DNA from 2 places in the Streptomyces sp. NPDC104106 genome. Region 2 is predicted to be linked to the other one. Evidence: predicted binding sites of a transcription regulator. Region 2 holds the regulator's gene; the other holds the start of a gene.
What was found. Region 2 encodes HrcA, which represses chaperone genes, less so after heat shock. Its sites were predicted from a motif close to TTNGCACTCNGNNNNNCNGAGTGCNAA; they were not measured.

Region 1: a site for HrcA is predicted at 1,790-1,816, ahead of groES (co-chaperone GroES). Genes of this name have one in related genera too.

Annotation. Positions count from the first base shown of each region.
Region 1 is NZ_JBVJMF010000014.1:169,651-173,983, forward strand. It holds gene groL (chaperonin GroEL) at 1-1,211, opposite strand, end outside; gene groES (co-chaperone GroES) at 1,334-1,642, opposite strand; gene ACZ60X_RS29415 (polysaccharide deacetylase family protein) at 1,856-2,695, opposite strand; gene ACZ60X_RS29420 (polysaccharide deacetylase family protein) at 3,043-3,981, opposite strand; gene ACZ60X_RS29425 (class I SAM-dependent methyltransferase) at 4,072-4,333, shown strand, end outside.
Region 2 is NZ_JBVJMF010000001.1:820,198-824,530, forward strand. It holds gene ACZ60X_RS03830 (nitronate monooxygenase) at 1-55, opposite strand, end outside; gene dnaJ (molecular chaperone DnaJ) at 290-1,426, opposite strand; gene hrcA (heat-inducible transcriptional repressor HrcA) at 1,427-2,443, opposite strand; gene ACZ60X_RS03845 (MBL fold metallo-hydrolase) at 2,612-3,334, shown strand; gene ACZ60X_RS03850 (DUF3097 domain-containing protein) at 3,369-4,241, shown strand; partial or broken gene ACZ60X_RS03855 (Uma2 family endonuclease) at 4,219-4,333, opposite strand, start outside.

The sequences.
Region 1 (4,333 bases), on a different contig from region 2:
CGGGTCGCGGAGATGGCGTCCTCCAGACGGTGCTTCTTCTCCTTCAGCTCCACCTCGGTGGCGGCGCCGACCTTGATCACGCACACGCCGCCGGCCAGCTTCGCGAGGCGCTCCTGGAGCTTCTCGCGGTCCCAGTCGGAGTCGGTGTTCTCGATCTCGGCCTTGATCTGGGCGACGCGGCCGTGCACGTCCTCGGAGTTGCCGGCACCGTCGACGATGGTGGTGTCGTCCTTGGTGACCGTCACGCGGCGGGCGGAGCCCAGCACGTCCAGGCCGGCCTGGTCGAGCTTGAGGCCGACCTCCTCGGCGATGACCGTGGCACCGGTGAGGATGGCCATGTCCTGCAGCATCGCCTTGCGGCGGTCGCCGAAGCCGGGGGCCTTGACCGCGACCGCGTTGAAGATGCCGCGGATCTTGTTGAGGACCAGGGTCGACAGGGCCTCGTTCTCGACGTCCTCGGCGATGATCAGCAGAGGCTTGGAGGTGCCGGCCTGGATGACCTTCTCCAGCAGCGGCAGCAGGTCCTGGATGGCGGAGATCTTGCCCTGGTGGATGAGGATGTACGGGTCCTCGAGGACGGCCTCCATGCGCTCCGGGTCCGTCACGAAGTACGGCGACAGGTAGCCCTTGTCGAAGGCCATGCCCTCGGTGAAGTCCAGCTCCAGGCCGAAGGTGTTGGACTCCTCGACGGTGATGACACCGTCCTTGCCGACCTTGTCCATCGCCTCGGCGATCAGCTCGCCGACCTGCTGGTCCTGGGCGGACAGCGCGGCGACGGCGGCGATGTCGGACTTCTCGTCGATCGGGCGGGCCGTGGCGCGCAGGTCGGCGGAGACGGCGGCGACGGCGGCGTCGATGCCCTTCTTCAGGGCGGCCGGGGAGGCGCCGGCGGCGACGTTCTTCAGACCCTCGCGCACCAGGGCCTGGGCGAGCACGGTGGCGGTGGTGGTGCCGTCACCCGCGATGTCGTTGGTCTTGGTCGCCACCTCCTTCACCAGCTGCGCGCCGAGGTTCTCGTACGGGTCCTCGATCTCGACCTCGCGGGCGATCGTGACACCGTCGTTGGTGATGGTGGGGGCGCCGAACTTCTTGTCGATGACGACGTTGCGGCCCTTGGGGCCGATCGTCACCTTCACCGTGTCGGCCAGCTTGTTGACGCCGCGCTCAAGGGCGCGACGGGCGTCCTCGTCGAACTTCAGAATCTTCGCCATGACAGCGGAAGCCCTCTCGGAAATCTGTGGGTGTAAAGACGACTGCGCCCCGGGCGCCCGGCTTCGTTATCGGTCGCGGGGGCCAGGGGCGCAGCTCAGGAGCAGAGGTTCGCTCGGGGTGATTACTTCTCGATGACCGCGAGGACGTCGCGGGCCGAGAGGACGAGGTACTCCTCGCCGTTGTACTTCACCTCGGTGCCGCCGTACTTGCTGTAGAGGACGACGTCGCCGACCTTGACGTCGAGCGGCAGGCGCTCGCCGTTCTCGAAGCGACCCGGGCCCACGGCGAGGACGGCGCCCTCCTGGGGCTTCTCCTTCGCGGTGTCCGGGATGACCAGGCCAGAGGCGGTGGTCTGCTCGGCGTCGAGCGGCTGGACCACGATGCGGTCCTCGAGCGGCTTGATGGCAACCTTGGAGCTGGTGGTCGTCACGATCCGACCTCCCCCTTCGGAGATCTCACGGGGTTAACTGTCTGAGGTGGCGACCAGGAGGATCCGTCGTCGCGGGTGCCGGACCTGCCCGTCGCTTTTGTTGGCACTCTCACGCGTCGAGTGCCAGAGCCGAGACTATGACCGCGATTAGCACTCGGTCAAGCGGAGTGCCAATGCGCACGGCGCGTCGGCCGAAGACGGTCCCCAGGCCGCCTACAGGTAGTCCTCCAGCCGCCCCACCGTCAGCCCCCTCTTCTGCGCCCGGCGCAGCACCCTGACCGTGCGGTCGCGCAGGATCCGGCCGCTCGCCCCGCCCGGGCCGACCAGGACGATGTCGCCGGGGCCCAGACGGTGTTCGCCGCGGGTGTAGGCCAGGTCGGTCGGGGTCGTGACGACGCGCCACAGGACGAGCGCGGAGATGCCGCAGTCGGCGGCGGCGCGCAGGGTGGTGGTGTCGTACGTGCCGTAGGGCGGGCGGAAGAGGCGGGGGCGCAGGCCGAGGCTGGAGCGGAGGCGGTCCTGCTGGCCGCAGATCTCGGCGCGTTGGCCGGCGTAGGGCAGTCCGGCCAGCGCGTGGTGGTCGAGGGTGTGGTTCTGGATGCCGGCGCCCAGTGCGCGCAGCCGGGCGAAGTGGTCGTAGCGGGGTCCGGCCACGCTGTCGGTGAGGAACAGGCTGACCGGCAGCCGCAGGTCGCGGACCATGTCGACGAAGCGGGGGTCCTTGTCGGCGCCGTCGTCGTAGGTGAGGAAGACGACCGGGTCACGGGTGGGGACGTGGTCCAGGACCCGGGGCAGGGAGTGGCCCGCGCTGTGCGGGGTGAGGGCGAGGCCGCGGGCGGCCGGCCGGGGCGGCCGGGCCAGGGGCTCGGCGAGGCCCCAGCGGCGGTACCCCTGGTCCGCGGCGGAGCGGTGCGGGGCATGCGACCGGACCTGTTCGGCGGCCTTCCTCCCGAGGCGTTCGATGGGGTCGACGGACTGCGCGCAACCGGCGAGGAAAAGGGCGGCCAGGAGTACACCGGCCAGAACCCGGCACCGACCACGCCCAGCGGCCACCGCGAGCCCGGCCTCCCGACACACCGGACCCAGGCCCCCGCACGGCACACGTCCAGCCCCGGTACACCCGCCACAGACGCTGTCCCACCAGCGACTGACGGCACGGAGGACAACGGCGGCCACGGGCCGGCGCGGGCGCTGCCCGGGACCGGCCGTGTGGCCGCGCCCCCGCGCGGCCGGCACGCTTGCGTCGTCCGTCCCGGGGGCACGCCTCGCGCGCGCGGCGAGGACTTGGGGTGCGGGGTTTCGGGGGGCCGGGATCGCGCCCTCGCGGGGGCTGGGCGGGGGCTCGGTGCGGGGGGCGGGAGTTCGCCGGCGGGGCGGGACCCACGGGCTCCTCCCGCGCGTCACAGGTAGTCCTCCAGGCGGGCCACGGCGTAGCCCTCGCGCGTGACCTTGTTCAGGAAGCGGCGCATGTCGTCGGCCATCGTGCCGTTCCACTCGGAGCGGCCGCGGAAATGGGTCAGGACGATGTCGCCCCGGCGCATCTTCTGGTCGTCCTCGCGGTACTCCCAGTGGTCGACGTACACCTCCTCGTTCCAGATCGGCGCGTACTTGATGCCGCAGGCCTTGGCGGCGCGCAGGCTGTCCTGGTTGTAGTCGCCGTAGGGGAAGCGCATGACGGTGGGTGCCCTGCCGAACTGCTTCTTCATGATCCGCTGCATGCCGCAGATCTCGTCCTTCTGCTGCTCGTACGACATGCCCGGCAGGTAGGGGTGGTGCAGGGTGTGGTTGTTCAGGGTGTGGCCCTGCGCCTGCATGGCGCGGAAGTAGCCGTAGTCGTCCTCGATCACGTAGTTGCTGAGGAAGGCGGTGTACGGGATCTTCAGCTCCCGCATCATCCGCAGGAAGTTCGGGTCCTTCTCCGAGCCGTCGTCGATCGTGAGGAACACGATCTTCTTGTCGGTGGGGACGGTGGTGAAGACCGGGGGCAGGTGCCAGTCCTCCTGGTGGTCCACCTCGAAGCCGGGCCGGGCGGTGATCCTGGGCTTCTGCCTGGGCGGCGGCGGGGGCGTCAGCGGGACCTGGTCCAGACCCCAGCGCTTGGCGGCGGCCACGAGGCGGGCGTGTTCGGCGGCCTCGCGGGCCTGCGGGCTCAGGGCCTGTCCGAGGCCGCGCGGGCCGGGTGCGGGGCGGGTCTCGGTGGGCCCGGCGCAGCCGGAGAGGAGGGCGGCGGCGCAGGCCAGGACGGCGGCTGTGCAGCCGAGGGCCGCGTGGTCGAGGCGGGACCGGTCACGGGAGCCGGCTTCGGCCGCATTTTTTTCATTTCGTCCTACTGTGCGCATGGTGCCGGATCCTCCCAGGCCCCCCTCCGGAACCCCGGCCGACACCTCCGCCGCGGGCGCCTCATCCACCGGCTGGCCCACAATGAGCCGGTGAACGACCTCGCTCTCCTGCTCACCCCCGAAGGCCGCGCCCTCCTCGACGAGGTCCGCGACATCGCCCCGGCCGACGAACTCGCCGTCGCCACCCGTCTGCGCCGCGACCATCCGGCCGACCTGGTGTCGGCCGCGCTGGGCCAGGCCCGGCTGCGGCAGCGGGCGGCGGCGAAGTTCGCGGCGGCGGACGCGCGGCGGATGTTCTTCACCCCGAACGGGGTCGAGCAGTCCACCCGAGCCGCCGTGGCGGCCTACCGCG
Region 2 (4,333 bases):
CCATGGGGGCCTGCACGATCGGGTGAGGCAAGAGATCGGTCAGCGCGGAGGACATGCCCGCATGGTGTCACGTCCTTCGAACAAGTCCGAATCGGGGCGTCCGACGGCATAGGACAGGGGCATACGGGCCGCCTGAGCACCCCGTACGCCCCTCCGCCAAGCCCTGATCACCGCCTGCTCAGCGACCGTTGAACGCGTCCTTCAACCGGCTGAACAGCCCCTGCTGACCCGGCTGACCGTGCCTGCCCGGGGGACAACCCCCGGACCCCCGGCCCCCCGACAGCTCGCGTCAGCGACCGTTGAACGCGTCCTTCAACCGGCTGAACAGCCCCTGCTGACCCGGCTGGAACTGTCCCTGGGGGCGTTCCTCGCCGCGCAGTTTGGCCAGCTCGCGGAGCAGGCGTTCCTGCTCGGGGTCCAGCTTGGTCGGGGTCTGGACCTCGACGTGGACGACCAGGTCGCCCCGGCCGCCGCCGCGCAGATGGGTGACGCCCCGGTTGTGCAGCGGGATCGACTGGCCGGACTGGGTGCCGGGCCGGATGTCGACCTCCTCCATGCCGTCGAGGGTCTCCAGCGGCACCTTGGTGCCGAGGGCCGCCGCCGTCATCGGGATCGTCACCGTGCAGTGCAGGTCGTCGCCGCGCCGCTGGAAGGTCGCGTGCGGCAGCTCGTGGATCTCGACGTACAGGTCGCCGGCGGGACCGCCGCCGGGGCCGACCTCGCCCTCACCGGCGAGCTGGATCCGGGTGCCGTTGTCGACACCGGCCGGGATCTTGACGGTGAGGGTGCGGCGGGAACGGACCCGGCCGTCGCCCGCGCACTCCGGGCACGGGGTCGGCACGACGGTGCCGAAGCCCTGGCACTGGGGGCAGGGGCGCGAGGTCATGACCTGGCCCAGGAAGGACCGGGTGACCTGCGAGACCTCACCGCGGCCCCGGCACATGTCACACGTCTGGGCGGTCGTGCCCGGCGCCGCGCCCTCACCGTTGCAGGTGTTGCAGACGACCGCCGTGTCGACCTGGATGTCCTTGGTCGTCCCGAAGGCCGCCTCGTCCAGCTCGATCTCGATCCGGATCATCGCGTCCTGGCCGCGCCGGGTGCGCGAGCGCGGGCCGCGCTGCGACGCCGTACCGAAGAACGCGTCCATGATGTCGGAGAAGTTGCCGAAGCCGCCGGCCCCGAAGCCGCCCGCGCCGGCGCCGCCGGACTGCGAGAGCGGGTCGCCGCCGAGGTCGTAGACCTGCTTCTTCTGCGGGTCCGACAGCACCTCGTAAGCGGCGTTGATCTCCTTGAACCGCTCCTGGGTCTTCGGATCCGGGTTGACGTCCGGGTGCAGCTCGCGCGCGAGCCGACGGAACGCCTTCTTGATCTCATCCTGCGACGCGTCGCGGCGCACGCCGAGAACGGCGTAGTAGTCCGTGGCCACTTACGACTCCGCCAGGATCTGTCCGACGTACCGTGCCACTGCGCGTACCGCTCCCATCGTTCCCGGATAGTCCATGCGGGTCGGTCCGACCACGCCGAGCTTGGCAACCGCCTCGCCGCCCGAACCGTAACCGACCGACACCACGGAGGTGGAGTTGAGTCCCTCGTGGGCGTTCTCGTGGCCGATGCGCACGGTCACACCCGGATCCTTGGCCTCGCCGAGGAGTTTGAGGAGCACGACCTGCTCCTCCAGCGCCTCCAGCACCGGCCGGATCGTGAGGGGAAAGTCATGTCCGAAGCGGGTGAGATTGGCGGTGCCGCCGATCATCAGCCGCTCCTCGTTCTCTTCCACGAGTGTCTCCAGGAGAGTGGAGAGCACCGTGGAGACCGTACCGCGGTCCTCCGGATCGAAGGCGTCCGGGAGGTCCTCGACCAGCATCGGCACGTCCGTGAACCGGCGGCCCGCGACCCTGCTGTTGAGCCGGGCCCGCAGATCCGCCAGCGAGGCCTCGCCGAACGGCGCCGGGCAGTCGACCATCCGCTGCTCGACCCGGCCGGTGTCCGTGATCAGCACGAGCATCACGCGCGCGGGGGCGAGCGAGAGCAGCTCGACGTGCCGGACGGTGGACCGGGTCAGGGACGGGTACTGCACGACGGCGACCTGCCGCGTGAGCTGCGCGAGCAGCCGCACGGTGCGGGCCACGACGTCGTCGAGGTCGACGGCGCCCTCCAGGAAGTTCTGGATGGCCCGCCGCTCGGGCGCGGTCATCGGCTTGACGCCCGCGAGCTTGTCGACGAACAGCCGGTAGCCCTTGTCGGTGGGGATCCGCCCGGCGCTGGTGTGCGGCTGGGCGATGTACCCCTCGTCCTCCAGGGCGGCCATGTCGTTGCGGACGGTCGCCGGGGAGACCCCGAGGCTGTGCCGCTCGGTCAGGGCCTTGGAGCCGACCGGCTCCTCGGTGCCGACATAGTCCTGGACGATGGCGCGCAGCACCTGGAGCCTGCGTTCACTCAGCATGCGCGCGCACCTCCAGCACGTCGTCCCTCAACCGCTCGGCCGTCGGGTCGGCCGCCTGGCACTCTTCCCATGCGAGTGCCAGCCTTCCCGCGCCCAGTGTACGGCTGCCGGGTACACCCGGGGCAAGGTCGGTGCCCTCGTCCCGGCTCGTAGGGCTAGCGTCGCGGTATGACGGTGACTTGGGAAGAGCTGGGGTGGCAGCGGCTGGCCGCCGGGGTCGGGCGGTGCCGGCTGCCGGGCTGGGACTGCACGGCGGGCCTGGTCCTCGGCGAGGGTACGGCGCTCATGGTGGACGCGGGGTCGAGTCTGGCCGAAGGCGCGCGGCTGCGGGCGCGGGCCGAGGAACTGGCCGGCGGCCGTGTGACCCATCTCGCGCTCACCCATCCCCATTTCGACCATGTCCTCGGGGCACCGGCGTTCGCCGGGGCGCAGGTGTACGCGGCGGTGGGCGTGGACGCGGTGTTCGTCCACGAGCGCGAGGAGCTGCGCCTGGACGCGATCAGGAACGGGCTGCCGGTGGCCGAGGCGGACGAGGCGGCGGACGCGCTGGTCCCGCCCGGCCACCACGTCAGCGGGGAGTGGACCCTGGAGCTGGGCGCCGGCCGCCAGGTGCTGCTGGCCAACGTCGGCCCCGGCCACAGCGCGCACGATCTGGCGGTCCTGGTCCCCGGCGAGCGCGAGGTGGTCTTCTGCGGCGACCTGGTCGAGGAGTCCGGCGAGCCCCAGGCGGGCCCGGACGCCGTCCCGTCGCAGTGGCCCGCGGCCCTGGACCGGCTGCTGGCGCTGGGCGGCGAGGACGCGCTGTACGTACCGGGTCACGGAGCGGTGGTGGACGCGGGGTTCGTCCGCCGGCAGCGCGATCGGCTGGCGGCGCGTTTCGGCGTGTCGTGAGCGCCGCTCCACGACTTCTCCTATCGTCACTCGAATGCGCCCACCCGTCCCCCGCCACCGCCCCTCCAGCGAGGGCCCTTCGGGCCCGCCCCCTCGTACGTACTCCGCCGACCTGACCCCGCCGTGGAAGAAGCCGAAGCCCGTGCCGGAGGTACCGGCGGAGCCGGGCCTGGTGGTGGAGGAGCCCGGCACCGGTTTCTGCGGCGCGGTGATCCGCTGCGAGGCGGGCACGGTGACGTTGGAGGACCGGTTCGGCAAGCACCGGGTCTTCCCGCTGGAGCCGCGCGGCTTCCTGCTGGAGGGACGCGTGGTCACCCTCGTACGGCCGTCGTCGGGTGCCCCGGTCCGGCCCGCCCGTACCGCCTCCGGCTCGGTCGCCGTCCCCGGCGCCCGCGCGCGCGTGGCCCGCGCCGGCCGTATCTACGTCGAGGGCCGGCACGACGCCGAACTCGTCGAGAAGGTCTGGGGCGACGACCTGCGGATCGAGGGCGTGGTCGTGGAGTACCTGGAGGGCGTGGACGACCTGCCGGGGATCGTCGCGGACTTCGCCCCGGGTCCGGACGCGCGGCTGGGCGTCCTGGTGGACCACCTGGTCCCGGGCACGAAGGAGTGGCGCATCGCCGAGTCGGTGACCAGCGAACACGCGCTGGTCGTCGGCCACCCCTACATCGACATCTGGGAAGCCGTGAAGCCGGCCGCACTGGGCATCCCCGGGTGGCCGAAAGTGCCGCACGGACAGGACTGGAAGACGGGCGTGTGCCGGGCGCTGGGCTGGCCGTCGGAGAACACGGGCGCGGTGTGGCAGGCGATCCTGAAGCGGGTCGGGTCCTACAAGGACCTGGAGCCGGAGCTGCTGGGGCGCGTGGAGGAGCTGATCGATTTCGTCACGGGTAGCGGTGGGGTTTGACGTTCTTGTAGGTACCGAACTCGGTGGTGTCCAGTTCGAGTCCCAGATCCTCCAGCGGCAGAGGAGCCCCGAACTTGGTGATCTGTTGCCTC